DNA from 2 places in the Streptomyces sp. NBC_01304 genome. Region 1 is predicted to be linked to the other one. Evidence: riboswitches for the same ligand, from Rfam matches in the RefSeq annotation. Region 1 holds a riboswitch; the other holds the start of a gene.

Region 1 (14,823 bases):
GTTCCGCACCGCACCGCTGTGGACAGTCGTTCCGCACCGCACCGCTGTGGGCAGTCGTTCCGCAGGGCGGAACGGGTGGGCACAGCCCGAAGGCGCCGAGTGCGCTGAACGTATGGCTAGCCCCGCCCACGTACAGCACGCGCTGAACGACAGCCCCGCCCAGCCAAAGCCACCGCACAAGCCCCCCGCACAGCAAGGCCGCACCACATGAGCACCGAGAACAAGAACCGCGACACCGCAGCCGCGATCCTCCCCCTCGTGGGCGGCGCAGCCAACGTCACCTCCATCGCCCACTGCATGACCAGGCTCCGCCTGACCCTGCGCGACCGCGCAAAGGTCCAGGACGAGGCCCTGAAGGCCCTCCCCGCCGTGATGGGCGTCGTCGAGGACGACACGTACCAGATCGTCCTGGGCCCGGGCACGGTAGCCCGAGTGACCCCGGAGTTCGAGCAGTTGGTCGAGGAGGGGAGGGCGACGGCCCACCCGACCTCCGCCGAAGACCTCGCGAAACAGGGCACAGCCCTGAAGGCGGCCCAGAAGGCCAAGAACGCCACCCCCTTCAAGCTCTTCCTGCGCCGCATCGCCAACATCTTCGTCCCCCTGATCCCCGCCCTGATCGGCTGCGGCATCATCGCCGGCTTCAACGGCCTCCTGGTCAACCTGGGTTGGCTCCCGACCGTGACCCCGGCCCTCGCCGCCATGGCCTCCGGCTTCATGGCCCTGATCGCGGTCTTCGTCGGCTTCAACACGGCGAAGGAATTCGGCGGCACCCCCATCCTCGGCGGAGCCGTCGCCGCGATCATCGTCTTCCCCGGCGTCGCGAACATCGAGGCCTTCGGCCAGAAGCTCTCCCCCGGCCAGGGCGGCGTCCTCGGCGCGCTCGGCGCCGCGGTCCTGGCGACGTACGTCGAGAAGTGGTGCAGGAAGTGGGTCCCGGAGGCGGTGGACGTCCTCGTCACGCCCACCCTCACGGTCCTGATCTCCGGCCTGGTCACGATCTTCGGCCTGATGTTCCTGGCGGGCGAGGTCTCCACGGGCATCGGCACGGCGGCCAACTGGCTCCTCGACAACACCGGCGCCTTCGCGGGCCTCGTCCTCGGCGCCTTCTTCCTGCCCCTGGTCATGCTGGGCCTGCACCAGGCCCTGATCCCCATCCACACCACGCTCATCGAGCAGCAGGGCTACACCGTCCTGCTGCCGGTCCTGGCGATGGCGGGCGCGGGCCAGGTCGGCTGCGCGATCGCGGTCTACCTCCGGCTGAAGCGGAACACCTCGATCCGTACGACCATCAAGTCGGCTCTCCCCGCAGGCTTCCTGGGCGTCGGCGAGCCCCTCATCTACGGCGTCTCGCTGCCCCTCGGCCGCCCCTTCATCACGGCGTGCGCGGGCGGCGCGGCGGGCGGCGCGTTCATCGGGATGTTCTCGATGCTGGGCGACAAGGTCGGCTCGACGGCCATCGGCCCGTCCGGCTGGGCCCTGTTCCCCCTCCTGGACGGCAACCACGGCCTGGGCACGACGATCGCGATCTACGCGGGCGGCCTGCTGGTCGGCTACACGGTGGGCTTCGTGGCGACGTACTTCTTCGGCTTCAGCAAGCAGATGCTGGCGGAGCTGAACGTGGCGGAGCCGTCTGCGGTCGCGGCGGCGCCGGCCGAGGAAAAGGCACCGGCGACGGTGTAAGCAGACACCCTCAAGCTCTCCTCAACTGCCGCTCCCCTCCCTTGCGTTACCCGTATGATCACCTCGCTTCGAGGGTCGACGGGGAGGACGGGGCGGCATGGGGGTTTCCGGAGTGTCAGGCCCGGCGCAGATCGGACCATTCCGGGTGGTGGCCGAGCTCGGACAGGGCGGTATGGGCCGGGTGCTCCTGGGCATCGCCCCCGACGGCCGCCTCGTCGCGGTCAAGCAGGTGCACGCCGAACTGGCCGGGGACGACGGCTTCCGGACCCGGTTCCGGCGCGAGGTAATGGCCTCCCGGCAGGTGTCCGGCGCCTACACCGCACCCGTGGTCGACGCCGACCCGGACGCGGCGACGCCGTGGTTCGCCGCGCAGTTCGTGGCGGGGCCCTCGCTGAGCCAGGCCCTGGACGCCGTGGGCGCGCTGCCGCTGGAGTCGAGCCGGCTGCTCGCGGCCGGGCTCGCGCAGGCGCTGGTCGACGTGCACCGGGCCGGACTCGTCCACCGGGACCTCAAGCCGTCCAACGTGCTGCTCGCCGAGGACGGCGTACGCGTCATCGACTTCGGCATCGCGCGGGCGGCGGAGGGGCAGACGAAGCTCACGCACACCGGCGTCATGGTGGGCTCGCCCCCGTTCATGGCCCCGGAGCAGGTGGACGGACGCCAACTGACCGCTGCCGCCGATGTGTTCTCGCTGGGCTCGACCCTCGTCATGGCCTGCACCGGAAGGCCGCCGTTCGCGGGCACCTCGGTGCCGGGCATCCTCTACAACGTCGCACACTCCGAGCCCGACCTGAGCGCGGTGCCGCCCGGCATGCTGACGCTGATCGAGCCGTGCCTGGCCAAGGATCCGGCGCAGCGTCCGTCCCCGCAGGACCTGCTCTCGATGATCGGGCCGGTGCGGCCCGCGGCGCGGCCGTGGCCGGAGGCGGTGCACCAACTCGCGCTCGCACAGCGGACCGAGATCGATCGGTACGTCACCGGGGCGGGCGGCAGCACGACGTTCACCGGCGCCGCGCCCCCTCATGCCGCACCTCCTCATGCCGCATCTCCTCATGCCCCAGCCACCGTTGCCTCGCCCGCCGATGCCGCCCCGTTCAGCCCCACAGCGCCCAGCGCCACCCCCTTCGGCCCCGCTTCCCCCCACCACGCCCCCACCATGACGGCGGCCGCCCAGGCCTCGCACCTGCCCGCCGCTCCCCCGCACCCGGCGTATCAGGGGTATCAAGGGCATCAGGGGTATCCGTCGCCACCCGCGCCCCCGCCCGCCCCCGGCTCACGGCGCAAGCGCCTCGCATGGATCGCCGGAGGATCCGTCGCCGCGCTGGCCACCGTCATCGCGCTGCTCGCGACGTTCCTGCCGCCGGAGTTGAACCCGTTCCACACGGAGGTCGTCCCGACGCCGGGCAACAAGCCGCTTTCCGAAGTCGCCGACAAGTTCACCGACCGCCCCGCGTCTTGCAAGGAGATCGCGGGTGAGGTGAAGGTGCCGGCCGAGTTCGCGCTCTTGCCCAACCAACCCGGCACCGAAGTCTCGGACCAGGAGGACTACGACGACAAGGCCCCTTACCAGGAGGGCCGCTGCATCTGGCAGAGCCGCTCCGGCGACAAGATCGACCTCACGTGGGACCGGTTCCGGACGGCGAAGGGCAAGACCGGCGCGGAGCGGTCGAAGAAGCACCACGAGGGCCTCTACATCACCGGCACCACCCACCGCGAGGACGTCGGGGCCGGCCAGGAGGCGTTCTGGCACGGCGACCCGAATCCCAGCAACTGTGTGCTGTACGTACGGGACGTCAACTTCAACGTGTTCCTCGCCGTGGAGGGCTCCGCCTACCCCAACGGCGACAAGTGCGAGGCCCTCGCCGTAGACGTCGCCAAGGGCACCTTCAAGGCGGCGGCGTGATGAAGCCACTGGGCCCGGCCGACCCGGCCACGGCCGGACCGTACCGGCTGCTCGCCGAGCTCGGCCAGGGCGGCATGGGCCGGGTGCTGCTCGGCGCCGCACCGGACGGCCGCCTCGTCGCGGTCAAGCAGGTGCACGCCCGGTTCGCCGCCGACGACGGGTTCCGCGCCCGCTTCCGCCGCGAGGTCGCCGCATCGCGCCAGGTGTCCGGCGCCTACACGGCGGCGGTCCTGGATGCCGACACCGAGGCCCAACTGCCTTGGCTGGCCTCGGCGTTCGTGGGCGGCCCGTCACTGGGCTCGGCGGTGGAGGACGCCGGGGTGCTGCCCGAGGCGGCGGTGCGCCGGCTCGCCGCGGGTCTGGCCACGGCACTGGTCGAGATCCACCGCGCCGGCATCGTCCACCGCGACCTCAAGCCGGAGAACGTGCTGCTCGCCGCGGACGGCGTACGCGTCATCGACTTCGGCATCGCCCGGGTCGCCGAGGGCGCGGAGGCCACCGCCCTCACCCACACCGGCTGGATGGTCGGCTCACCCTCCTTCATGTCGCCGGAGCAGGCGGAGGGCCAGGAACTCACCCCGGCGAGCGATGTGTTCGCGCTCGGCGCGGTCCTCGCGATGGCGGCCACCGGCGACAGCCCGTTCTCGGGCACCTCGATGGCGGGGACCCTCTACAACGTCGTCCACGCCGAGCCCGACCTGACGACGCTGCCGCCGGGGCTTGCCGCCCTCATCGGACCGTGCCTGGCCAAGGCCCCCGCCGACCGGCCGACCCCGCAGCAACTCCTCGCGCTCCTCGGCCCGATCACACCCGCCGAACGGCCCTGGCCGCCCTCGGTACACGGCCTGATCGCCACCCAGCAGACCGAGATCGACCGGCTGCTCGACGCCACGGACCGCGCCCCCGCCCCGGACCCGTACTCCCCCACCTGGGTCTCTCCCCCTGCTCCTGCTCCTGCTCCTGCTCCTGGCCCAGGCTTCGGGCCACCGCTGCCTTTCGCGGGTACGCCCCCACGCGGACGCAAAATGAAGATCACGGCCCTCGTGCTCGCGGGCGTGCTCGCCGTCGCGGGCATCGGCGTCGGCGCGTACGTACTGACGAATCGCGGCGACGACACGGACGCCTCGTCCGGGCCGCCCGACAAGTACACGAAGATCCCGACCTGCGCGGAGGCGGCCGGTCAACTGGGGCTGCCCGAGCGGGATAAGAACCAAGACTCGTCCGGAGACAGCACCAAGGCGGCGTCGACGGGCTGCACCTGGATGGGCACGCAGGATCTCGGGAACGGCTATGTCCTGGAGAACGCCTATACGCTCGCCCACGTCAGGTGGACCCTGGAGCGCACCGTCGGAGACGACAAGAACGCGACCGGCCTGCAGCGCGAGGAGTTCGCAGAGGACGCGGCCGACGGCACCCGCGACAGCGGACTCGGCATCGGCGACGAGGCGTACTGGGAAGGGAGCAACCCCGCCCCCGACGAGCACTGCGAACTGCGCGTGCGTGACGGCAACATGATCGTCTGGGTGAGACTGGGCGGCGACGAGCACCCGGAGTCGACCTGCAAGGCGGATGCCGCGGAGATTGCCCGCGCGGCCCTGGCGGCCATCCCGGACTGAGCTACCCAAACCAGCCCGTCCGGCGTTTGAGGCCGCCCAAACCAGCCCGTCCGGCGTTTGAGGACGAGCGCGAAGCGCGATGGGGGTCCGGGGGCACAGCCCCCGATCATTGACCCGCACCCACCCCAGCTCCGCAGGATTTAGGGAAGGGGCGGGGAGGGGCAAAAAACCGCGAGGGCGGCACCCTCCCCCGAAAGGGAAGGCACCGCCCTCGCGTACAGCCAGCGAGCTAGCTATGAACGCCCGATCCGCGAGGATCAGAAGTCCATGTCACCGCCCGGCATGCCACCCGGAGCACCGCCGGCAGCGGCCTTCTCCGGCTTGTCGGCGATGACGGCCTCGGTGGTGAGGAAGAGCGCAGCGATGGACGCGGCGTTCTGCAGAGCGGAACGCGTGACCTTCGCCGGGTCGATGATGCCCTCGGCGATCATGTCGACGTACTCACCGGTCGCGGCGTTCAGGCCGTGACCGACGGGCAGGTTGCGCACCTTCTCGACGATGACGCCACCCTCGAGACCACCGTTGACGGCGATCTGCTTGAGCGGGGCCTCAAGGGCGAGACGCACGGCGTTGGCGCCGGTCGCCTCGTCACCCGTGAGCTCGAGCTTCTCGAAGACCGAGGAGGCCTGCAGCAGGGCCACGCCACCACCGGCGACGATGCCCTCTTCGACGGCCGCCTTCGCGTTGCGAACGGCGTCCTCGATGCGGTGCTTGCGCTCCTTGAGCTCGACCTCGGTCGCGGCACCGGCCTTGATGACCGCCACGCCGCCGGCGAGCTTCGCGAGGCGCTCCTGGAGCTTCTCGCGGTCGTAGTCCGAGTCGGACTGCTCGATCTCGGCGCGGATCTGGTTGACCCGGCCGTTGACCTGGTCGCTGTCACCGGCACCGTCGACGATGGTGGTCTCGTCCTTGGTGATGACGACCTTGCGGGCACGGCCCAGAAGGTCGACGGTCGCGTTCTCGAGCTTGAGACCGACCTCCTCGGAGATGACCTCGCCACCCGTGAGGATCGCGATGTCGTTCAGCATCGCCTTGCGGCGGTCGCCGAAGCCCGGAGCCTTGACGGCGACGGACTTGAAGGTGCCCTTGATCTTGTTGACGACCAGGGTGGAGAGCGCCTCGCCCTCGATGTCCTCGGCGATGATCAGCAGCGGCTTACCCGACTGCATGACCTTCTCGAGGAGCGGGATCAGGTCCTTGACGGAGCCGATCTTCGAGTTGGCGATCAGGATGTACGGGTCGTCGAGGACGGCCTCCATACGCTCCATGTCGGTGGCGAAGTACGCCGAGATGTAGCCCTTGTCGAAGCGCATGCCCTCGGTGAGCTCCAGCTCCAGACCGAAGGTCTGGGCCTCCTCGACCGTGATGACGCCTTCCTTGCCGACCTTGTCCATCGCCTCGGCGATGAGCTCGCCGATCTGGGTGTCGGCGGCGGAGATGGAGGCCGTCGAAGCGATCTGCTCCTTGGTCTCCACGTCCTTGGCCTGCTCGAGCAGGGCGCCCGAGACGGCCTCGACGGCCTTCTCGATGCCGCGCTTGAGGGCCATCGGGTTGGCACCGGCGGCCACGTTGCGCAGGCCCTCGCGGACGAGCGCCTGGGCGAGAACGGTGGCGGTGGTCGTACCGTCGCCGGCGACGTCGTCCGTCTTCTTGGCGACTTCCTTGACCAGCTCGGCGCCGATCTTCTCGTACGGGTCCTCGAGCTCGATCTCCTTGGCGATGGAAACACCATCGTTGGTGATCGTGGGGGCGCCCCACTTCTTCTCGAGGACGACGTTGCGGCCCTTGGGGCCAAGGGTGACCTTGACGGCGTCGGCGAGCTGGTTCATCCCGCGCTCGAGACCGCGCCGTGCCTCCTCGTCGAACGCGATGATCTTGGCCATGTGAAGTGGTCCTCCCGGACAGGGGTGGATTGCTCCGGATCGTGTCGGCGCCCGCGACGGACGGCCTGCATCCCTTGTGGTTCCTTGCCCCACCCGGTCTGCGGACCTCACCGGCCCGATCCAAGTCGTGAAGAGTGAGAGTTTGTCACTCTCACTCGTAGAGTGCTAACGCCAATGATTAGCACTCGCCTATGCCGAGTGCAAGCGAGTCTCGAAGATCCCCAGCTCAGAGGGGTCCGGACACAACAGACCCCGGACACAGCGGAGGGTCCGCACCCCTATGGGATGCGGACCCTCCGTCACGTCGTTGCAGAAGCGCGCCGGCGCGATCTAGGCTGCTACGCGGACCATGTCCGCCTGCGGCCCCTTCTGGCCCTGCGAGATCTCGAATTCAACTCGCTGACCCTCTTCAAGGGTGCGGTATCCGTCCATCTGGATCGCGCTGTAGTGGACGAATACATCCGCACCACCGTCGACCGCGATGAAGCCGTACCCCTTCTCCGCGTTGAACCACTTGACGGTGCCCTGAGCCATGCCTAACTCCCCTATTACTGGCCCTTGCACAGATCCGCACTTCGCGGATCCGGGTCAGACCTCACCCCCCGACAGGTGGGGGTGTGCGCCGGAACGCGTCGACCGCCGCTGAATGTATCTGTCCAACTGCCGTCTGCAACAGGTCAATCGGACGAGAATTCTGGGCACGCCTGATCGGTAATATGTGGAGAATTTGGCCCGACTCAGGGCAACTCGGGCCTGACAAAGGGAATGAATAGCGCAAATAGCGTGAGCACTTTGGCTACTTCTCACCGTGCACGCGGAGAGTTCTCATATGCTCCCGGCACTCTCCATGCACGCTCTGCGCCAATGGCGAACCTGTATTCCCAACTGTACCGCGCTCAACCATGCAGAATTGCCCCCTCCACTTCTCGTGGAGAGGGCAATTCGGATAACTGAGGGTGATCAGCAACCGCCGGCGACCGCGGGGATGATCGAGACGCCCGCACCGTCCGGGGTCGCGGTGGCGAGGCCCTGCTCGAAGCGGACGTCGTCGTCGTTCACGTACACGTTCACGAAGCGACGCAGCTTGCCCTGGTCGTCCAGGACGCGGGCGGCGATCCCGGAGTGGTTCTTCTCCAGGTCGGCGATGACATCGGCGAGGGTGGCCCCCTCGGCCGCGACCTCGGCCCGGCCGCCGGTGTAGGTGCGCAGGATGGTGGGGATGCGGACGTTCACGCTCATGGTGTTCACCTGTCTAGATCCAGCCCGTCCGGCGTTTGAGGACATCTTTTGAAGCCGGCGGCAGCCTTACGGGAAGGGGCGGGGTGGGGGAAAAATCAGCTGTCGAGACCAGCCGCACGGAACGCGTCCAGCGAAGGCTTGATCACGGCAGTGGCCTGCGAGGTCTCGGCAACGGCGTCGAGGGTCTTGAGCCCGTCACCCGTGTTCAGCACGACCGTCGTGAGGGTCGGGTCGATGAGCCCGGCCTCGACCAGCTTCTTGGTCACGCCCACCGTCACACCACCGGCGGTCTCCGCGAAGATCCCCTCGGTCCGGGCGAGCAGCTTGACCGCCTCGACGACCTGCTCGTCGTTCACGTCCTCGATCGCACCACCCGTGCGGCGCGCGATGTCCAGGACGTACGGACCGTCCGCCGGGTTGCCGATCGCGAGGGACTTGGCGATGGTGTTCGGCTTCTGCGGCCGTACGACGTCGTGGCCGGCCTTGAAGGCGACGGACACCGGCGAGCAGCCCTCGGCCTGGGCACCGAAGATCTTGTACGGCTTGTCCTCGACGAGGCCCAGCTTGATGAGCTCCTGCAGACCCTTGTCGATCTTCGTGAGCTGGGAGCCCGAGGCGATCGGGATGACCAGCTGGTCGGGCAGCTGCCAGCCGAGCTGCTCGCAGATCTCGTACGCGAGGGTCTTGGAGCCCTCGCCGTAGTACGGGCGCAGATTGACGTTGACGAAGCCCCAGCCCTCGCCCAGCGGGTCGCCGATGAGCTCGGAGCAGAAGCGGTTCACGTCGTCGTAGTTGCCGTCGATGGCGACGAGCTCGCCGCCGTACACCGCGGCGCTGACGACCTTGCCCTGCTCCAGGTCGTGCGGGATGAAGACGCAGGAGCGGAATCCGGCGCGGGCGGCCGCGGCGCCGACGGCACCCGCGAGGTTGCCCGTGGAGGAGCAGGAGAGCGTGGTGAATCCGAAGGCGCGGGCGGCCTCGAGGGCCTGGGCGACGACGCGGTCCTTGAAGGAGTGCGTCGGGTTGCCGGAGTCGTCCTTGACGAACAACTTGCCCGGCTCGACGCCGAGTTCGCGCCCGAGGTTGTCGGCCTTGACCAGCTTGGTCCAGCCCGGGTTCAGGTTCGGCTTGTCGGTGACGTCCGCGGGGACGGGCAGGAGCGGCGCGTAGCGCCAGATGTTCTCCGGGCCGGACTCGATCTTCTTGCGCAGCGCCTCGGGGTCACCGACGGGGAGGTCGTACGCGACCTCGAGCGGGCCGAAACACAGTTCACAGGCGAAAATGGGACCGAGCGCGAAGCGCTCGCCGCATTCGCGACAGGAGAGTCCGGAGGCAGGTCCGAGATCGACGGTGTTCGCAGCGCCTTCGACGGAGGTCGTAGCGGCTTCAACAGTCTGTACAGCCATGATGGCGAGGCCCTTTCTCCTCATCTTCCTCATGGCGAACGTCGCCATGAGACGGATTTGGCACCTTCCCGAGTCAGGGCCTCGCGTCGCGCAGCGAGTACTGACTGGAGGGTTGCCGGGGCTTCAACGGGCCGTTTCCCTCTGCCCCTCTGGATGAGCGGTATTCGGTTGTCAGCAGGGACCCCCGGCATGCGGTGGTCATCTGCGTTGTTCAAGACTGTAACCGAAGGCCCCAACCGTTGAGATAGTCGTCCGAACCGCGAGATGGATCACACCGGACCACACCGGACCACACCCCTGGGAGTAGGCAGACGTGCTGGAAGAGGTGGAGCGCTGGCTCGAGAAGCGCTCCTGGTCGGCAGCTGACCGCCCGCTTGCGCAGGTCATCGCGGCCAAGCGCGGCACGACGGTGAGCGTCGTGCTGCCCGCGCTGAACGAGGAGGAGACGGTCGGCGACATCGTCCGGACGATCCGGAGCGAGCTGATGACGCCCGCCGCTCCGCTGGTCGACGAACTGGTCGTACTCGACTCGGGCTCCACCGACGGCACCGCGAAGATCGCGGCCGAGGCCGGGGCGCGGGTGGTTGCGCGGGACTCGGTACTGCCCCGGATACCGGCCGTGCCCGGCAAGGGCGAGGTGCTGTGGCGCTCGCTCATGGTCACCGGCGGTGACATCGTCTGCTTCGTCGACGCGGACCTGAAGGACTTCTCGCCCGACTTCGTCTCGGGGATCGTGGGCCCGCTGCTCACCGACCCCGAGGTGCAGTTCGTCAAGGCGATGTACGACCGCCCGCTGGGGGACGCCCCCGGTCAGGGCGGCCGGGTCACCGAGCTGGTGGCCCGCCCGCTGCTCAATCTCCACTGGCCCCAACTCGCCGGATTCGTCCAGCCGTTGGGCGGCGAGTACGCGGCCCGCCGGGAGCTCCTCGAGCGGCTGCCGTTCCCCGTCGGGTACGGCGTCGAGCTGGGCCTGCTCGTCGACGCCCTGCACACCGTGGGCCTGGACGCTCTCGCGCAGGTCGACGTGGGGGTCAGGAAGCACCGGCACCAGGACGGGCAGGCGCTGGGGCGGATGGCCGCGGCGATCTACCGCACCGCCCAGCTGCGGCTCTCCCGAGGTCATCTCGTACGGCCCGCGCTCACCCAGTTCGAGCGGGGCGAGGACGGCTTCGTACCACAGACGCATCCCGTGGATACGGAAGAGCGGCCTCCGATGCGCGATATCAGTGAGTACGCGGCGCGTCGCGCTGCATAGGCTAGGCAATTCGGAGCATTTGTCTAGCTTTACCACTTATGTGGCTCAGACATCAGACAGGAAGGCCGCGGCGCCGCAGCGCCGCTACCCGGATCGCCGGTGCGGCGATCGCCCTCGCAACCGCCATCACCGGCCTGGGTGCGGCGAACCCCGCGTCGGCGGAGGTGATCGAGCCCTTCGCGAAGCGCTACGACGAATCCCTCTACGGGGACTTCAAGACCATCGGCAACACGGTCCTCGACTGCCCGACCAGCCCGCCCGACGTGGTCGCCGCCTGCAAGGAGACCCAGGCGGCCCAGGGCACCAAGAACAACAACAACTTCGTCGAGCGGCGCATCAACGCCTCCAGCCTGACGGGCACCTTCGACTCCAGCACCGGCCAGGTGACCATCCCGCCCGGCGCGAAGGTCGACTACGCGCGCCTCTTCTGGGGCGGCAACGCCGGCACGCACCGCTTCGGCAGGACCGTGCGGAACATCTGTGACCTCAACCGCGAGGGCAACCTGCCGGTCGACTACGCTCCCGGCGACCCGCTCACCACTCGCCCGATCATCCGGGTCGGTGGCGGTACGCAGTCCGAGGTGAACGTCGAGAACGCGGTCCGCACCCCCAACGCCACCCAGGGCCCGCACTACTACACCGCCGAGGCCAACGTCACCAGCTCCTTCGCGGGCGCGCCCACCGGCAGCCCCGTCGAGGTCGCCGTCGGCAACGTCTGGGCGCCCACCGGGCAGGGCTGTGTCGGCGGCTGGTCGCTGACCGTCGTCTACAAGTACGACGCCCCCAATGACCAGTACGCACCCGACCGCCGCAACGTCTACATCTGGGGCGGCCATGTCATCCAGCGCTCGGTGCGCACGCGGGCGGAGGCCGCCACGACGATTCCGGTCGACGGCTTCCTGCGGACCGAGGGCGAGATCCACGCCGCCGTGACGGCGTACGAAGGCGACTGGAACACCAGGGGCGACCAGTTCCTGGTCGACGGCCAGCCCGTCACCGAACCGTCCAATGGCAGGAAGGACAACTTCTTCGTCAGCGAGGACGACGGCGCGGTCAGTCCGAAGTACAAGAACAACCTGAGCGTCGACGCCAAGGCCTTCGAGGTGCCGGACGGCGCGATCCCGGAGGGCGCCAGATCGGCCACGCTCACCTTCACCAGCACCGGCGACGTCTACGTCCCCTCGCAGCTGGCCCTCTCCGTGCCGGTGCCGGACCTGGAGGTCACCAAGACCGCCAGCCCCGCGAAGGTCGCCCCGGGTGGCACCCTGACCTACACGGTCAAGGCGAAGAACATCAGCAAACTGCCGTACCCCGGCGCCAAGTTCTCGGACGACCTGACGGACAACCTGGACGACGCGACGTACAACAATGACGCGAAGGCGTCCATGGGCGACGTCTCGTACAGCGAACCCAAGATCAGCTATCTCGGGGACATCCCGGCCGGTCAGACCGCGACCATCACCTACTCGGTGAAGGTCAACGACCCGAAGACCGGCGACGGCAAGCTGAAGAACAACGTCGACGTCGAGTCGCCGCGCTCCAACTGCGAGAACGGCTCCACCGATCCGAGCTGTGGCAGCACCCCGCAGATCGTCGACCCGAAGCCGCCGGTGGTGCCGCAGCTCCAGATCATCAACAGACCCAGCGATCCGGTGGTCCCGCCGTGCTCCTCGGTCACCAACACCATCACCCTCACCAACAAGTCCGCCTACCCGCGCAAGGCCGCGCAGATCCGCTTCCCGGTCAAGCCCGGCGGCACCCCGAAGCCGAGCAGCGGGACGATCACCAAGTCGGGCGGGTTCTACATCTGGAAGGGCGATGTCCCCGCGCACGGCAAGGTCACCATCAAGCAGCTGGTGAAGGCGTCCTGCACGCCCGGCGGCGTCGTGGTGATCACGGTGACGGGTGACGTGCCGAAGACCACCTGCCCGATGACCAAGCGGGCGGGCGGCGGCACCGACCCGTGCACCTCGGTCATCATCAGCAAGCGCGTCCAGGGTCGCGCCGTCCCGCCCCAGCTGGCCGAGACCGGCGGCGACGAGCGGACGCTGTTGTACGGCGGGCTCGCGGTGGTCCTGTGCGGACTCGGCGCACTGGCGCTGGCTGCCGCGCGTGGGCGTGATCGCGACTGATCCCGTCTGATCGCCACTGATCCACTGGCTTGATCGATACGGCCGGGCTCCCTCCTGGAGCCCGGCCGTACGTTTGAGCGTTTACGGCACGGGCTAGGTTCGCGTCATGGCTTCCGAGCACGGTGCAACGGTTCTTGTCGCGTCCAATCGCGGCCCGGTGACGTATGCCGTACGCGACGACGGCGGCCTCGACGCGAGGCGGGGCGGCGGCGGTCTGGTGTCCGGCCTGTCTGCGATCGGCTCCGACGCGGACTCGCTGTGGATCTGCGCGGCGCTCGGCGAGGGCGACCGGGAGGCCGTGCGGCGCGGGGTGGCGGAGCCCGGCGTGCGGATGCTCGCGATCGACCCGGACGTATACGCCGACGCGTACAACGGCGTCGCCAACTCGACGCTCTGGTTCGTCCACCACCTGCTCTACCAGACCCCCCTGGAGCCCGCCTTCGGGCCGGAGTTCCAGCGCCAGTGGGAGTCGTACCGCGCCTACAACCGGGCCTTCGCCGAGGCGCTCGCGGCGGAGGCCGCGCCGGATGCGGCGGTGCTCGTGCAGGACTACCACCTGGCCCTCGTCCCCGGCATGCTGCGGGAGTTGCGGGCCGACCTGCGGATCGGGCACTTCTCGCACACGCCGTGGGCGCCGGTGGACTACTTCCGGATGCTGCCGGACTCCGTCGCCGAGGAGCTGCTGCGCGGGATGCTCGGGGCGGACCGGCTGGCCTTCCTGACCCGGCGCTGGGCCGACGCGTTCGTGGCGTGCGCCTCGGAGGTGGTCGGCGGGGTCGGGGACACCCGGATCGGGGTGCACGGGCTCGGCGCCGACGCGGACTTCCTGCGGGAGCGGTCGCGGCAGGCCGATGTGGAGTCGCGGCTCGCGGATCTGCGGGCGCAAGTGGGCGGGCCCGACCGGCGGACCGTCGTGCGGGTCGACCGGACCGAGCTGTCCAAGAACATCGTGCGCGGGCTGCACGCGTACCGGCTGCTGCTCGACTCCCGGCCCGAGTGGCGGGGGCGGGTGGTGCACATCGCGTTCGCGTACCCGTCGCGGCAGGATCTGGCGGTGTACCGGGAGTACACGGAGGAGGTCTCGCGGCTCGCCGAAGCGATCAACTCCTCGTACGGGACGGCTGATTGGACCCCGGTCCTGCTCCATGTGAAGGACGACTTCGCGCGGTCGCTCGCGGCGTACCGGCTGGCCGATGTGGCGCTGGTGAATCCGATTCGGGACGGCATGAACCTGGTGGCCAAGGAGGTGCCGGTCGTGTCCGACGAGGGGTGTGTGCTGGTGCTTTCGCGGGAGGCAGGGGCGTGTGCGGAGCTGGGTGAGGACGCGCTCGTGGTCAACCCGTATGACGTTTCCGGGACTTGTGAGGCTCTGCATGAGGCGCTCCTCATGGCTCCGGAGGAGCGGGCCTCCCGGACGAAGCGGCTCGCTGCCGCGTCCACCGCGTTGCCGCCTGCCGCGTGGTTCCTGGATCAGCTGGAGGCGTTGCGGGGCTGACTTAGTCAGCCCGTCCGGCGTTTGAGGACAGTCTTTGAAGCCGGCGGCAGCCTTACGGGAAGGGGCGGGGTGGGGAACTAAAGGCGCTCAGCCAGCGCGGACAGAAAGCCGACCACCGCCCCCGGCCCGGCAAGGGCCAGATCCGCCCGCTCCGCGAGCTCCGGCACATCCACGCTGCCGCTGCACAGCAACAGCCCGGCCATCCCATCGGAGC
Region 2 (14,823 bases), 1.8 Mb from region 1:
TGGGGCTTCAACTACGTCGAGGACGTCCCCGGTTCCGAGGGTGACGCCAAGACGAACAAGGATCTGGGAGCGATCCCGGACAAGTTCAAGAAGGACTTCCCGGCCAACGCCGGCGGCGTCTACGAGGTCGGCACGCCCGGCACGGACACCCGCGGCAGCAAGGAAACGGGCGCCAAGAGCCCCGGTCCGACGCTGTGGCTGCCCAAGGGCGAGAAGGTCCGGTTCGTCCTGACCTCGCGCGACGTCATCCACTCCTTCTGGGTGGTGCCGTTCCTGATGAAGCAGGACGTCATCCCCGGCCACACCAATGTCTTCGAGGTGACTCCGAACCAGGAGGGCACCTTCATGGGCAAGTGCGCCGAGCTCTGCGGTGTGGACCACTCCCGGATGCTCTTCAACGTGAAGGTCGTTTCCCCCGAGGAGTACCAGAAGCACCTCGAGGACCTGGCGAAGAAGGGTCAGACCGGGTACATCCCGTCCGGCATTGAGCAGACGGACCCGGCCAGGAATGCGGAGAAGAACCAACTGTGAGCATCCTCAATGAACCCAAGGGTGTAGCCGCAGCTGACGACTCGTACGAGAACGAGCTCCCGGTTCGGCGCAGGCAGCCCGGTATTGCCGTGATCAAGTGGATGACCACCACTGACCACAAGACCATCGGCACGATGTACCTGGTCACGTCGTTCGTGTTCTTCTGCATCGGCGGTCTGATGGCGCTCTTCATGCGCGCCGAACTGGCCCGTCCCGGCACGCAGATCATGTCGAACGAGCAGTTCAACCAGGCGTTCACGATGCACGGCACGATCATGCTGCTGATGTTCGCGACGCCGCTGTTCGCCGGATTCGCGAACTGGATCATGCCGCTGCAGATCGGTGCGCCCGACGTGGCGTTCCCGCGGCTGAACATGTTCGCCTACTGGCTCTACCTGTTCGGCTCGATCATCGCGGTGGCCGGCTTCCTCACCCCGCAGGGTGCGGCCGACTTCGGCTGGTTCGCCTACTCCCCGCTGTCGGACGCCGTCCGCTCGCCGGGCATCGGCGCCGACATGTGGATCATGGGTCTGGCCTTCTCCGGCTTCGGCACGATCCTCGGCTCGGTCAACTTCATCACGACCATCATCTGCATGCGCGCTCCCGGCATGACGATGTTCCGGATGCCGATCTTCACCTGGAACGTGCTGCTGACCGGTGTGCTGGTCCTGCTCGCCTTCCCGGTCCTGGCGGCCGCGCTGTTCGCCCTGGAGGCGGACCGCAAGTTCGGTGCGCATGTCTTCGACGCCGCCAATGGCGGGGCCTTGCTATGGCAACACCTCTTCTGGTTCTTCGGCCATCCAGAGGTGTACATCATCGCCCTACCATTCTTCGGAATCATTTCCGAAGTCATCCCGGTCTTCTCCCGGAAGCCGATGTTCGGCTACATCGGTCTGGTCGGCGCGACGATCGCGATCGCCGGTCTGTCCGTGACGGTGTGGGCGCACCACATGTACGTCACCGGCGGCGTGCTCCTGCCGTTCTTCTCCTTCATGACGTTCCTCATCGCCGTGCCGACGGGCGTGAAGTTCTTCAACTGGATCGGAACGATGTGGAAGGGCTCGTTGTCCTTCGAGACACCGATGCTCTGGGCCGTCGGCTTCCTGATCACCTTCACCTTCGGTGGTCTGACCGGCGTCATCCTGGCCTCGCCGCCGATGGACTTCCACGTCTCGGACTCGTACTTCGTGGTCGCGCACTTCCACTACGTCATCTTCGGCACCGTGGTGTTCGCGATGTTCTCCGGATTCCACTTCTGGTGGCCGAAGTTCACCGGCAAGATGCTGGACGAGCGGCTCGGCAAGATCACGTTCTGGACGCTGTTCGTGGGCTTCCACGGCACGTTCCTGGTGCAGCACTGGCTGGGCGCCGAGGGCATGCCGCGTCGGTACGCGGACTACCTCGCGGCGGACGGCTTCACCGCGCTGAACACGATCTCGACGATCAGCTCGTTCCTGCTCGGTCTGTCGATGCTCCCCTTCATGTACAACGTCTGGAAGACGGCGAAGTACGGCAAGAAGGTCGAGGTCGACGACCCGTGGGGCTACGGCCGCTCGCTCGAGTGGGCGACGTCCTGCCCGCCGCCGCGGCACAACTTCCTCACGCTGCCGCGGATCCGTTCCGAATCCCCCGCGTTCGACCTGCATCACCCTGAGATCTCGGCGATCGACCAGCTCGACGCCGGTCACGGTGACAAGGCGCTCGCCGGTGGCAAGGAGGCCGGCAAGTGAAGGTCCAAGGCAAGATGTTCATCTGGCTGGCCGTCTTCGTGCTGGCCATGGCCATCGTCTACGGCGTCTGGTCGAAGGAGCCGGTAGGCACCACGGCGCTCTTCCTCGCCTTCGGTCTCTGCATCATGATCGGCTACTACCTGGCCTTCACGGCCCGGCGCGTGGACGCCATGGCGCAGGACAACAAGGAGGCCGAGGTCGCGGACGAGGCCGGCGAGGTGGGCTTCTTCAGCCCGCACAGCTGGCAGCCGCTCGCGCTGGCCATCGGTGGCGCGCTCGCCTTCATGGGCGTCATCTTCGGCTGGTGGCTGATGTACTTCTCGGCGCCGATCATCCTGATCGGCCTGTGGGGCTGGGTCTTCGAGTACTACCGCGGCGAGAACCAGACGCAGTGAGCCGCTGACCCGTTAACACGCAGTATCGAAGAGGGACCCGGACACACCGTCAGATGTGTCCGGGTCCCTCTTTTGCCGCACTCGATGCCCCTCGTACGGGTCACTCGCCGCGCTGGAACTGACGGGCGTTCATACCGTGTGATCATGAATCACTCACCGCGAATCCGCACGGTTGTGAGTTGCACCTCGCTGGTGGTCGCCCTCGGTGCGGGGGCCACGGCCTGCGGCAGCTCCGACGGCCACCCGCTCTCGGCGAAGCCGTACGACGCGGCCGGCCAGATCGCCTTCAACGGCCCTGCCGGGACACAGAAGGCGGATCCGGAGAAGCCCCTGGAGGTGACCGCCCAGGGCAAGCACGGGCGCATCACCGATGTCACGGCCACCGACACCCTCGGCCGCTACGTGGCGGGCGAGCTGTCCGCCGACGGCAAGCGGTGGCACACCACGTCCCCGCTCGCCGCGGGCGCCCACTACACGGTGAAGGTCTCCACCGAGGACGAGGAGGGCTCCCCGGGCCGCAAGCTCCTGAACTTCGAGACCACGGCGGCCAAGAAGGCCCTGAAGGTCGAGTTCGGCCCTGAGTCGGGCACGTACGGCGTCGGACAGCCCGTCACGGCGAAGCTCTCCAAGCCCGTCAAGGGCAAGGAGGCGAGGGCCATCGTCGAGCGCTCCCTGACGGTGCGTTCGGAGCCCGCGACGCAGGGCGCCTGGCACTGGGTGGACAGCGAGACGCTGCACTACCGGCCCAAGGACTACTGGCCGGCCAACGCCAGCATCAATGTGAGCTCGCACCTCGACGGCATCAAGGTCAACGACAAGCTGTGGGGCGGCGAGTCGAAGCCCTTGCAGCTGAAGACCGGTGACCGGATCGAGGCTGTGACGGATGCCTCTTCGCACTACATGACCGTCTACCGCAACGGCGAGGAGATCAACTCCATGCCGGTGACCACCGGCAAGCCCGGCTGGGAGACGCGCAACGGCGTCAAGGTGGTCCTCGGCCTGGAGTACGTGGTCCGGATGACCAGCTCCGCCATCGGCGCCGCGGAGTTCTACGACAAGCAGGTCTACTACGCGACCCGGCTCACCGACAGCGGCGAGTACGTGCACGCCGCGCCCTGGTCGGTCGGCTCGCAGGGCTACGAGAACGTCAGCCACGGCTGCACCGGCATGAGCACGGGCGACGCCGCCTGGTTCTACGAGACGGTCAAGCAGGGCGACTTGGTGAAGGTCATCAACAGCTACGGCGAGGACATGCCGGCCTTCGGCAACGGGCTCGGCGACTGGAACATGCCCTGGAAGGAGTGGCGCGAGGGCAGCACCCTGCTCGCCGGCACCCGGGAGGGCCAGAGCCCCGTCGACATGGCGCGGCTCCGCCCGCAGATCTGAGCCCACCGCGTTCGCCACTGAGCCCGTACGCGCCGAGGAGGCGGTACGGGCTCAGAGGTGTGGTCAACATCCCAAAGGACTTCGGTGAGTCCGGTACGCGGGCGGCTGGGGGCTCAGGCCTCCACGGACAGCCTGCTGCGCAGCAGAGCGGCGAGCGCGGCCGCGAACTCCACGGGCTCGACGGGCAGCGTCACCGCGGCCTCGGCGCGGCTCCAGGTGGCCAGCCAGGCGTCCTGCGGGCGCCCGATGAGCAGCAGCACCGGCGGGGCCTGGAAGATCTCGTCCTTGAGCTGCCGGCACACGCCCATGCCGCCCATGGGCACGGCCTCGCCGTCCAGTACGCAGACGTCGATGCCGCCCTGGTCGAGTTCCTTGAACACCGCCGCCGGAGTCGCGCACTCGATGAACTCGACCTGGGGGACGTCCGCGGCCGGCCTGCGCCCCGTCGCAAGCCGTACCTGCTCGCGGGTGTTGGCGTCGTCGCTGTAGACCAGGACCGTGGCGGTCGGCTGCATGGTTCCTCCGTGACTGCGCTGTCTATCGGGGCGTGCTGGGTCTTGAACCGCTGGCCGGATGCTACTCCGTCCGACACCCCGTCAACACCGGTATGGACAGGCCTTCGATGGGCCATCCGGGCTGGACATGGGGCACGAACACTCCGAACGGCACCCCCCGGAGTGAGGGCGGGATAAGCGACCGACATAATGTCGGTCGTGGCGACAGCAATGACAGTAGACAAGGGTCACGCGCACCCGTCGGTCAATCGACCGAACCTCACCAGCGTCGGAACCATCATCTGGTTGAGCTCCGAGCTGATGTTCTTCGCGGCCCTCTTCGCGATGTACTTCACCCTGCGATCGGTTACGGGTCCCGATCACTGGAAGGAAATGGCCTCGAGCCTGAACTTCCCGTTCTCGGCGACGAACACCACGATCCTGGTGCTCTCCTCGCTCACCTGCCAGCTCGGCGTCTTCGCCGCCGAGCGCGGGGACGTGAAGAAGCTCCGGATGTGGTTCATCGTGACCTTCATCATGGGTTCGATCTTCATCGGAGGTCAGGTCTTCGAGTACACCGAGCTGGTCAAGCACGAGGGTCTCTCGCTCTCGTCCGACCCGTACGGCTCGGTGTTCTATCTGACGACCGGCTTCCACGGCTTGCATGTGACGGGCGGTCTGATCGCCTTCCTGCTGGTTCTCGGCAGGACATACGCGGCCAAGAGGTTCACCCATGACCAGGCAACTGCCGCCATCGTCGTGTCCTACTACTGGCACTTCGTCGATGTCGTCTGGATCGGCCTCTTCGCCACGATCTACATGATCAAGTAATCGGGCCGTCCGCCCGGACACCGGGCAATCGTTCCGAACACAGTCCAGAAGCATCGACGCAGAAGATCCTGACACCGGGGTAATCCGTGAAAAAGCTCTCCGCACGACGACGCCATCCGCTGGCGGCGGTCGTCGTCCTACTCCTCGCGCTGGCGGCCACCGGGGGGCTGTACGCCGCGTTCGCGCCGGCGGACAAGGCGCAGGCCGAAGAAACTTCCCAGTCCCTTGCCATCGACGAGGGCAAGAAGCTCTTCGCCGTCGGCTGCGCCAGCTGCCACGGCACCGGTGGTCAGGGAACCAGTGACGGCCCGAGCCTGGCAGGCGTCGGCGCAGCCGCCGTCGACTTCCAGGTTGCCACCGGCCGGATGCCGGCCCAGCAGCCCGGCGCCCAGGTGCCGAAGAAGAAGAACATCTACTCGCAGGCCCAGATCGACCAGCTCGCGGCGTACATCGCGTCGCTCGGTGCCGGTCCGGCCGTTCCCGAGGAGAAGCAGTACAGCCCCGACGGCGCCGACATCGGCAAGGGTGGCGAGCTGTTCCGCAGCAACTGCGCGCAGTGCCACAACTTCACCGGTGAAGGTGGCGCGCTGACGAACGGCAAGTTCGCGCCCAGCCTCGAGGGTGTGGACCCCAAGCACATCTACGAGGCCATGCAGACGGGCCCGCAGAACATGCCGTCCTTCCCCGACACGACGATGCCGGAGAAGGAGAAGCGGGACATCATCGCGTACCTTGACGCGGTCAATGGCGAGAAGACCGCGAGTCAGGGCGGGCTGAAGCTGGGTGGCCTCGGGCCCGTCAGTGAGGGTCTGTTCGCCTGGATCTTCGGTCTCGGCACGCTGATCGCAGTAGCCGTGTGGGTAGCCGCTCGGACCGCAAAGGCCAAGAAGTCATGAGTAGCCAAGACATTCCAGAAGAGAACCTGCCGAGCGAGCAGGACCAGGCGCACGACCTGGAGAAGCGCGCGGAGAACCCGTTCGCCGACCCCGGGCTGCCGCCCCACGAGCACCGTATCCAGGACATCGACGAGCAGGCCGCCAAGCGCTCCGAGCGCACGGTCGCGTTCCTGTTCACGCTGTCCATGCTGGCCACCGTTGGCTTCATCGCCAGCTACGTGGCCTTCCCGGTAGACAAGATCATCTACGTGTGGCCGATCGGTCACATCAGCGCGCTGAACTTCTTCCTGGGTCTGACCCTGGGCATCGCGCTGTTCTGCATCGGCGCGGGCGCGGTCCACTGGGCCCGCACCCTGATGTCCGACGTGGAGATGACCGACGAGCGGCACGCGATCGCGGCCGAGCCCGAGGTCAAGGCCAAGGTCATGGCCGACTTCAAGGCGGGTGCCGAGGAGTCCGGCTTCGGCCGGCGCAAGCTGATCCGCAACACGATGTTCGGAGCGATGGCCCTGCTGCCGCTCTCCGCCGTCGTCCTGCTGCGCGACCTGGGCCCGCTGCCGGAGGACAAGCTCCGGCACACCCGTTGGGCCAAGGGCAAGATGCTCATGAACATGAACACGAATGAGCCGCTTCGCCCGTCCGACGTCGCGGTCGGTTCGCTGACGTTCGCCATGCCCGAGGGCATGTCGGAGCACGACCACGACTTCCAGACGCAGATCGCCAAGGCCGCCCTGATGATCGTCCGCATTCAGCCGGAGGACATCAAGGACAAGCGCGAGCTCGAGTGGTCGCACGAGGGCATCGTCGCGTACTCCAAGATCTGCACCCACGTGGGCTGCCCGATCTCCCTGTACGAGCAGCAGACGCACCACGTCCTCTGCCCGTGCCACCAGTCCACCTTCGACCTCTCCGACGGCGCCCGAGTCATCTTCGGCCCCGCCGGTCACGCTCTTCCGCAGCTGAAGATCGGCGTGAACGAGGAGGGCTACCTCGAGGCGCACGGCGACTTCGAAGAGCCCGTCGGTCCTGCCTTCTGGGAGCGCGGATGAGCACCAACGAGAACGAGAACAGCAAGCGCAAAGCACCAGCCGGCGAGCGCGTGGCCGACTGGGCGGACGGCCGGCTCGGCATCTACGGCCTGGCCAAGGCCAACATGCGCAAGATCTTCCCGGACCACTGGTCCTTCATGCTGGGCGAGATCTGCCTCTACAGCTTCATCATCATCATCCTCACGGGTGTGTATCTGACGCTGTTCTTCCACCCGTCGATGAACGAGGTGGAGTACCACGGCAGCTACGTCCCGCTGCAGGGACAGCTGATGTCCGAGGCGTTCAACTCGACCATGCACATCTCCTTCGATGTGCGCGGTGGTCTGCTGATCCGGCAGATCCACCACTGGGCGGCGCTGATCTTCCTCGCGGGCATGTTCGTGCACATGATGCGCGTGTTCTTCACGGGCGCGTTCCGCAAGCCGCGTGAGATCAACTGGCTGTTCGGCTTCCTGCTGTTCGTCCTCGGCATGTTCACCGGCTTCACCGGTTACTCGCTCCCGGACGACCTGCTCTCCGGCACCGGTGTCCGCTTCATGCAGGGCGCGATCCTGTCCGTGCCCGTCGTGGGTACGTACCTGTCGATGTTCCTGTTCGGCGGAGAGTTCCCGGGCGGCGACTTCGTGGCCCGGTTCTACTCGGTCCACATCCTGCTGCTGCCGGGCATCATGCTCGGCCTGCTGGTGGCGCACCTGATCCTGGTCTTCTACCACAAGCACACGCAGTTCGCGGGCCCCGGCAAGTCGAACAAGAACGTCGTCGGCATGCCGCTGCTCCCCGTCTACATGGCCAAGGCCGGAGGCTTCTTCTTCCTGGTCTTCGGTGTCATCGCGGTCATCGCGGCGATCGCCTCGATCAACCCGATCTGGGCGCTCGGCCCGTACCGCCCGGACCAGGTGTCCACCGGCGCCCAGCCCGACTGGTACATGGGCTTCGCCGAAGGCCTGATCCGTGTGATGCCGGGCTGGGAGATCAACGCCTGGGGCCACACGCTGGTCCTTGGCGTGATGATCCCGCTGGCGATCTTCCCGCTGGTCCTGGTCGCGCTCGCGGTCTACCCGTTCATCGAGTCCTGGGTCACCGGGGACAAGCGCGAGCACCACATCCTGGACCGTCCGCGCAACGCCCCGACGCGTACCGCGTTCGGCGTCGCCTGGATCACGGCGTACATGATCATGCTCGTCGGTGGTGGAAACGACCTCTGGGCCACGCACTTCCACCTGTCGCTGAACTCGATCACCTGGTTCGTCCGGATCTTCTTCTTCGTCGGACCGGTCATCGCGTTCATCGCCACCAAGCGGATCTGCATGGGTCTGCAGCGGCGCGACAAGGACAAGGTGCTGCACGGACGCGAGTCCGGCATCATCAAGCGCCTGCCGCACGGTGAGTTCATCGAGGTGCACGAGCCGCTCGACGCGGAGAAGCTGCACACCCTCACGGCGCACGAGCAGTACAAGCCGGTCGAGATCGGCCCGACGGTCGACGAGAACGGTGTCGAGCGCAAGGTGAAGGGCACGGAGAAGCTGCGTGCCAAGCTCTCGCAGGGCTACTACGGGGAGGACAACCAGATCCCCAAGCCCACCACCGAGGAGTACAAGGAGATCACCAGTGGCCACGGCCACCACTGATCGCCGCTAGCAGCACCTGCGTCACCCGCAGTACCTGTTCGCCACAGCTCGGGGCCCCGTCCATTCGTTGGACGGGGCCCTTTGCTGTCGCCGGGCGCGGCTAGGCTGAGCGGGACACTTCATGCCGTACGAGACCAGGAGCTGCCATGAGCGCTGCGACCCCCGCTGGAGGCGACCACGCGGCGGGCCGTACCTGGCCCGACGTACTCAACGGCCTGCTCGACGGCCGGGACCAGAGCGCCGACGACACCGCCTGGGCGATGGACCGCATCATGCGCGGCGAGGCGACCGACGCCCAGATCGCCGGGTTCGCGGTGGCGCTCAGGGCCAAGGGCGAGACGGTGCAGGAGATTTCCGGTCTCGTACGCACCATGTACGCGCACGCCCGGACCATCGAGGTGCCCGGGCCGAGCGTCGACATCGTCGGCACCGGCGGGGACGGCGCCAAGACCGTCAACATCTCCACCATGTCCGCGATCGTCGTGGCCGGCACCGGAGCCAAGGTCGTCAAGCACGGCAACCGCGCGGCCTCCAGCGCGAGCGGTGCCTCCGACGTCCTGGAGAAGCTCGGCGTCAATCTGGAGCTCACCCCGCAGCGCGTCGCCGAGGTCGCAGAGGAAGCCGGGATCACCTTCTGCTTCGCGGTGAAGTTCCACCCCGCGCTGCGTCATGTGGCCGCGGCCCGCAAGGAGTTGGGGATCCGGACGACCTTCAACTTCCTCGGCCCGCTGACCAATCCGGCCCGCGTCAAGGCGCAGGCGACCGGCGTCGCCGACGCCCGGATGGCGCCCATCGTCGCCGGAGTGCTCGCCGAACGCGGCTCCAGCGCGCTGGTGTTCCGCGGCGACGACGGCCTGGACGAGCTGACCACGACCGCGACGTCGCGGGTATGGGTCGTGCGGGACGGGGCGGTGCGCGAGGAGGCCTTCGACCCGCGGGACGTGGGGCTCGACATCGTGCCCGTGGACGCGCTTCGGGGCGCGGACGCCTCGTACAACGCGGACGTGGCCCGGCGGTTGCTCGCGGGGGAGACCGGGCCGGTGCGTGAGGCGGTGCTGCTCAACTCGGCGGCGGCGCTCGTCGCCCTGGCGCCGACCGACGCGCCGCTGGCCGAGCAGATCAGGGCCGGTATCGCCAAGGCCGCCGAGGCCATCGACTCGGGGGCTGCCAAGCGGGCGCTGGACCGGTGGGTGGCGGCCAGCAACGCCTGAAACCTCAGCACCGTGTGACGCAGGGCGCAGTCCGGATTATGGACTGCGCCTTGCGCGTGCAAGATCTTCTGGCAAGATGCTGCACAGGTCATGAGTGACAGCGGTTAAGGCCCCGGCCCGCTGTCCGGCAACCCTCCGTCCGTGGCGGGGTGCCCCGGGTGAAGACCAGGCCGTAGGCAGCGAGGTCTGCGGCAAGCGCGGACCCCTGCACACCCTGGGGTCCTGGTCCTCAAGGGAGCAGTCTCGTGAGCAAGCGAATGCGATAGGGCTTTCAAAGCCCCTTTTCCGCACACCCTTTTCTCTCTTCAGTTCCTGCGCCGGCGCGTGGCTCCGCAGCCCCCGGTGCAGCGAATTCGCCTGCCTCACACGGGAGTTCGCCATGTCTGTTTCCACCTCTGCCACCTCCGCTGCCGCCTGCGTCGACTCCGCGGAGCCCGCCTGTGGCGAGCCGCTCGCGGTCCTCGGCCGCGATGTCACCGTCCCGCTTGTCACCGGCGGCGAAGTGACCTACGCGGCGCTCGACTACGCGGCCAGCGCGCCGGCCCTGCAGCGGGTGTGGGACGACGTGGCGGCGTACGCGCCCTACTACGGCAGCGTGCACCGCGGCGCCGGCTACCTCTCGCAGCTCTCCACCGACCTCTTCGAGAACGCCCGCAAGACGATCGAGGAGTTCCTCGGCTGCCGCCCCGGCGACCAGCTCGTCTTCACCCGCTCCACCACCGACTCGCTCAACCTGCTCGCCGCCGCGCTGCCCGCCGACTGCCAGGTCTTCGTCTTCGAGACCGAGCACCACGCCTCGCTGCTGCCCTGGCAGGACGCCCGCGTCACCTACCTGAACGCGCCGCGCACCCCGCAGCAGGCCGTCGAGACGTTGGAGCGCGCGCTCGCCGACCGCGACCCGTACGGCCCGGCGCTCGTGTGCGTCACCGGCGCCTCGAACGTCACCGGCGAGCTGTGGCCCGTCAAGGAACTGGCCGCCGCCGCGCACGCGCACGGCGCCCGGATCGTGCTCGACGCCGCGCAGCTCGCGCCCCACCACCCGGTCTCGGTAAGCGAGTTGGACGTCGACTGGGTCGCCTTCTCCGGCCACAAGATCTACGCGCCCTTCGGCTCCGGCGTCCTCGCGGGCCGTGCCGACTGGCTGCAGGAGGCCGAGCCGTACCTCGCGGGCGGCGGCGCCTCCAAGGCCGTGGCGCGCCGCACCGACGGCGGCGTGGACGTCGAGTGGCACACCACCGCGGCCCGCCACGAGGCCGGTTCGCCGAACGTCATCGGCGCGTACTCCATCGCCTCCGCCTGCAAGGCCCTCACCGAGGCCGGCTTCGACTCGCTCGTGGCGCGCGAGCAGCAGCTCATCGCGAAGGTCCGGGCGGGGCTCGCCGAGGTGCCCGAGGTCAAGGTGCTCTCGCTCTTCGGCGACGACGCGCCGCGCGTCGGCGTCATCTCCTTCGTCGTCGAGGGCTGGAACAGCTCGCACTTCGCTGCCGCGCTCTCCGCGGAGTACGGCATCGGCGTACGCGACGGCCTGTTCTGCGCCCACCCGCTGGTGCGCACCCTGCTCGGCAGCGACCCGCAGGAGCAGGGCGAGTGCGGCGCCCCGGAGGCCGCGCCCGGCGAGAAGTCGCTGAACGCGATCCGCGTGAGCTTCGGCGCGGGCACCCCCGACGAGCACGTCGAGCGTTTCGTGCGCGCCGTCGGTGAGCTCGTCCGCGACGGCGCCCGCTGGAACTACCGCACCGAGGACGGCCGTTGCGTCCCGGACACCTCCGCCTGACGGACCCGAACCGGCCTCAACGCACGGATGCCCCAACGAGTACGACTCGTTGGGGCATCAGTGCGCAGAGGTCAGGAGTCGAGGCCGATCGCGAACGCGGCCTCCAGGTCGTGCTGCGAGTAGGTCCGGAACGAGACATGGGTGTCCGTGGCCTGGACGCCGGGGATCTTGCTGATCTGACCCGGGATGACGTCCGCCAGGTCGTCGTGGGCCGTGACGCGGACCATGGCGATCAGGTCGTACGTACCGGTCACGGAGAACACCTCGCTGACGCTTTCCAGCGAGGAGATCGACTCGGCGATCTCCGGGATCCGGTCGACGCTGGTCTTGATGAGCACGATCGCGGTGATCACGGCTGGCTGTCTCCCTCGGTGGCCGTCCCTTGGACTTTCACTTTAGCCGTACGCAGATACCGCCCCCATGCGTAGAGGAAGCCGAGCGAGAAGCCCGCCAGGTGGGCCAGATAGGCGACACCCGGGCCGCTCGTGGCCCGCTGCGCCGCCAGCCACTGCAGGGCGACCCAGAAGGGCAGCACCAGCCACGCGGGAAAGCGCAGCGGCAGAAAGAAGAGGAAGGGGAACAGGCTCGTGACGCGGGCCTTCGGGAAGAGGTAGAGGAACGCGCCGAGCACCGCCGAGATCGCGCCCGAGGCGCCGACCAGGGTCTGTTCGGAGTCCGCGTTGGCGATGGCGTACACCAGAAGGGCCAGCGCGCCGCAGCCCAGGTAGAAGAGGGCGAATTCGACGTGGCCCATGCGCTGCTCGGTCATCGCCCCGAAGACGTACAGAAAGAGCATGTTGCCGAGCAGATGCAGCCAGCTGCCGTGCACGAACAGGGCGGTGACCGGGGTGAGGGCCGCGCGCGGTGAGCCGGCGAGCAGTTCGGCGGGGATCACGCCCCAGCGCTCGAAGTAGGCGCGCTGGGCGGCCACGAGGTGCTCGCCCGTGCCGTACACGGGGTTGAAGCCGGCGGCGGGGGAGAGCAGGAAGGCGGCACAGCACAGGACGATCAGGCCGTACGTCACCAGGGGGCGCGGCTTATCGATCATGAACAGATCCTGACGTAACGGGACCCATCCGTATAGACCGCCTCGCCGTGCCGGTGGCGTCCATGAGGCGCTTCGGCAGGCCGTAGGGTTACGGGGAGTACCAGCGCTGGAAACCCGATATACAGCGGGTACGGAATACGCGACACAGCGGGTACGGAATACGAGAAAGGCGCACTGCGACCATGACGGTTCCCCTGCCGACCGCCGAGACCCGGTGGCGCTGCACGCTGTGTGGCAATCTCACGCGTTTCGACGTGACGCGGTCCTCCAAGGTGGTGGAGTACGTCCATCTCGACCTGGCCGGAGACCCGAAGGTCGAGGAGCGCGAGGTGGTCAGTGAGACCATCGAGTCGGTGCGCTGCCGCTGGTGCAACGCCATGGACCAGGTGGAACTCGTGGACAGGCCGGGCGCGGGCTCCTGAGGGAGCCGGCCCGCACAGCAAGGGGTGACCGATTGTGGAGGCGGTTCCACAAGGTGGCAGCGGTGAGCCGGCCGCCGGTGCGGCCGACGGCTCCGCCGGGACGCGCGATGCCGTAGCGGCCCCTGGCGCCGCAGAGGTGTCCGATGCCGCGGAGGCGTCCGAGGTCGCAGAGGCGCACGAGGCGTCCGACGCGGCCGAGGCACTCGACCGCCCGCTGCCCGAAGGCGTACGCCGCCGGGTCGTGCAGATCGTCTCGGACGGCTTCGGCGGGCTGACGGTGTCCGAACTGCCCGCGCAGCTGCGCCAGTACGCACGGTTCACCCCCACCAGGCGCCTGAAGTTCGCCGGCAACGCCATGGCGGCGGCCCTGGAGACCGACCCGCTCTTCCGTCAGCGCATCGGCGAACGCCTCAGAGCGGCCCAGTCGGAGCTGACCGGGGCCCTCGACTCCGGTGCGCCGCCGCCGGCCGCGGATCCGCTCGATGTGGCGGCCGCGGCCTATGTGCTGCGCCCGGCCGGCTGGGTCAAGCTCGTGACCGCCGCGGGCGAGGAGGCTCAGCGTGCCGACGCCGAGCGGGTCGGCGAGGAGACCAAGGTCGAGCTGGAGCGGCTGCGCGCCGAACTGGCCGAGGCGCGCGGTCAGACCCGTACCGAGACCGAACGGCTGCGCGCGGAGCTGGAGTCGGTGAAGAAGGAAGCCGAATCGCTTCACCGCAAGCTGCGCGGGGCCCTCAGCGACGCCAAGCGCGGCGAGGCGGCCGCCCGGAAGGCCCTCGCCGAGGTCGAGGCCGTGCGCGCCGAGAGCCAGACCCAGCTGTCGGCCGCCGACAGCGAGACACGACGGCTCAAGGCCCGCCTCAGCGAGGCCGAGGCGGCGCTCGAGGCCAGCCGCAAGGCGGTGCGCGAGGGCCGCTCGATCGAGGACATGCGGGTCCGGCTGCTGCTCGACACGGTGCTCGAGTCGGCCCAGGGGCTGCGCCGCGAACTCGCCCTGCCGCCTGTGTCGGTGCGGCCCGCCGAGACGGTGGACGCGGTCGAGCCGGGGCGGATGAGCCCCAAGGACATCGCGGCCCGCGCCCTGTCCGAGAACGACCCGGCGATCCTGGACCAGCTGCTCGCGCTGCCGCAGGCCCATCTCGTCGTGGACGGCTACAACGTCACCAAGACCGGTTATCCGACCATGCCGTTGGAGAAGCAGCGGCTGCGCCTGCTCGGCTCGCTGTCCGCCCTCGCGGCCCAGACGGGCGCCGAGGTCACCTGTGTCTTCGACGGCGCGGAGCTGGCCGCCCCGGTGCTGCTCGCCCCGCCGCGCGGGGTGCGGGTGCTGTTCTCCAAGGCGGGTGTCACGGCCGACGAGTTGATCCGTCAGCTGGTCCGCGCCGAGCCGCCGGGCCGGCCCGTCACGGTCGTCTCGACCGACCGCGAGGT

The links. Region 1 has a riboswitch for S-adenosylmethionine ahead of thrC (threonine synthase). Riboswitches for the same ligand answer to the same signal wherever they lie in the genome.
Region 2: it holds a riboswitch for S-adenosylmethionine, as region 1 does, so the genes downstream of both, OG430_RS35140 (aminotransferase class V-fold PLP-dependent enzyme) here and thrC (threonine synthase) in region 1, are expected to answer to the same signal.

Annotation. Positions count from the first base shown of each region.
Region 1 covers NZ_CP109055.1:6,123,666-6,138,488, reverse strand. Annotated here, with positions in the region: gene OG430_RS27400 (PTS transporter subunit EIIC) at 208-1,680, shown strand; gene OG430_RS27395 (serine/threonine-protein kinase) at 1,829-3,583, shown strand; gene OG430_RS27390 (serine/threonine-protein kinase) at 3,583-5,199, shown strand; gene groL (chaperonin GroEL) at 5,457-7,082, opposite strand; gene OG430_RS27380 (cold-shock protein) at 7,413-7,616, opposite strand; gene OG430_RS27375 (MoaD/ThiS family protein) at 8,043-8,321, opposite strand; gene thrC (threonine synthase) at 8,417-9,727, opposite strand; SAM riboswitch class I at 9,745-9,887, opposite strand; gene OG430_RS27365 (glucosyl-3-phosphoglycerate synthase) at 10,041-10,982, shown strand; gene OG430_RS27360 (DUF7927 domain-containing protein) at 11,021-13,114, shown strand; gene OG430_RS27355 (alpha,alpha-trehalose-phosphate synthase (UDP-forming)) at 13,221-14,609, shown strand; gene otsB (trehalose-phosphatase) at 14,687-14,823, opposite strand, start outside.
Region 2 covers NZ_CP109055.1:7,901,527-7,916,349, forward strand. Annotated here, with positions in the region: gene ctaC (aa3-type cytochrome oxidase subunit II) at 1-531, shown strand, start outside; gene ctaD (aa3-type cytochrome oxidase subunit I) at 528-2,261, shown strand; gene OG430_RS35100 (cytochrome c oxidase subunit 4) at 2,258-2,656, shown strand; gene OG430_RS35105 (L,D-transpeptidase) at 2,801-4,042, shown strand; gene OG430_RS35110 (hypothetical protein) at 4,156-4,557, opposite strand; gene ctaE (aa3-type cytochrome oxidase subunit III) at 4,747-5,367, shown strand; gene qcrC (cytochrome bc1 complex diheme cytochrome c subunit) at 5,454-6,263, shown strand; gene qcrA (cytochrome bc1 complex Rieske iron-sulfur subunit) at 6,260-7,312, shown strand; gene qcrB (cytochrome bc1 complex cytochrome b subunit) at 7,309-8,940, shown strand; gene trpD (anthranilate phosphoribosyltransferase) at 9,087-10,151, shown strand; SAM riboswitch class IV at 10,238-10,355, shown strand; gene OG430_RS35140 (aminotransferase class V-fold PLP-dependent enzyme) at 10,531-11,925, shown strand; gene OG430_RS35145 (Lrp/AsnC family transcriptional regulator) at 11,997-12,278, opposite strand; gene OG430_RS35150 (rhomboid family intramembrane serine protease) at 12,275-12,973, opposite strand; gene OG430_RS35155 (hypothetical protein) at 13,156-13,395, shown strand; gene OG430_RS35160 (NYN domain-containing protein) at 13,532-14,823, shown strand, end outside.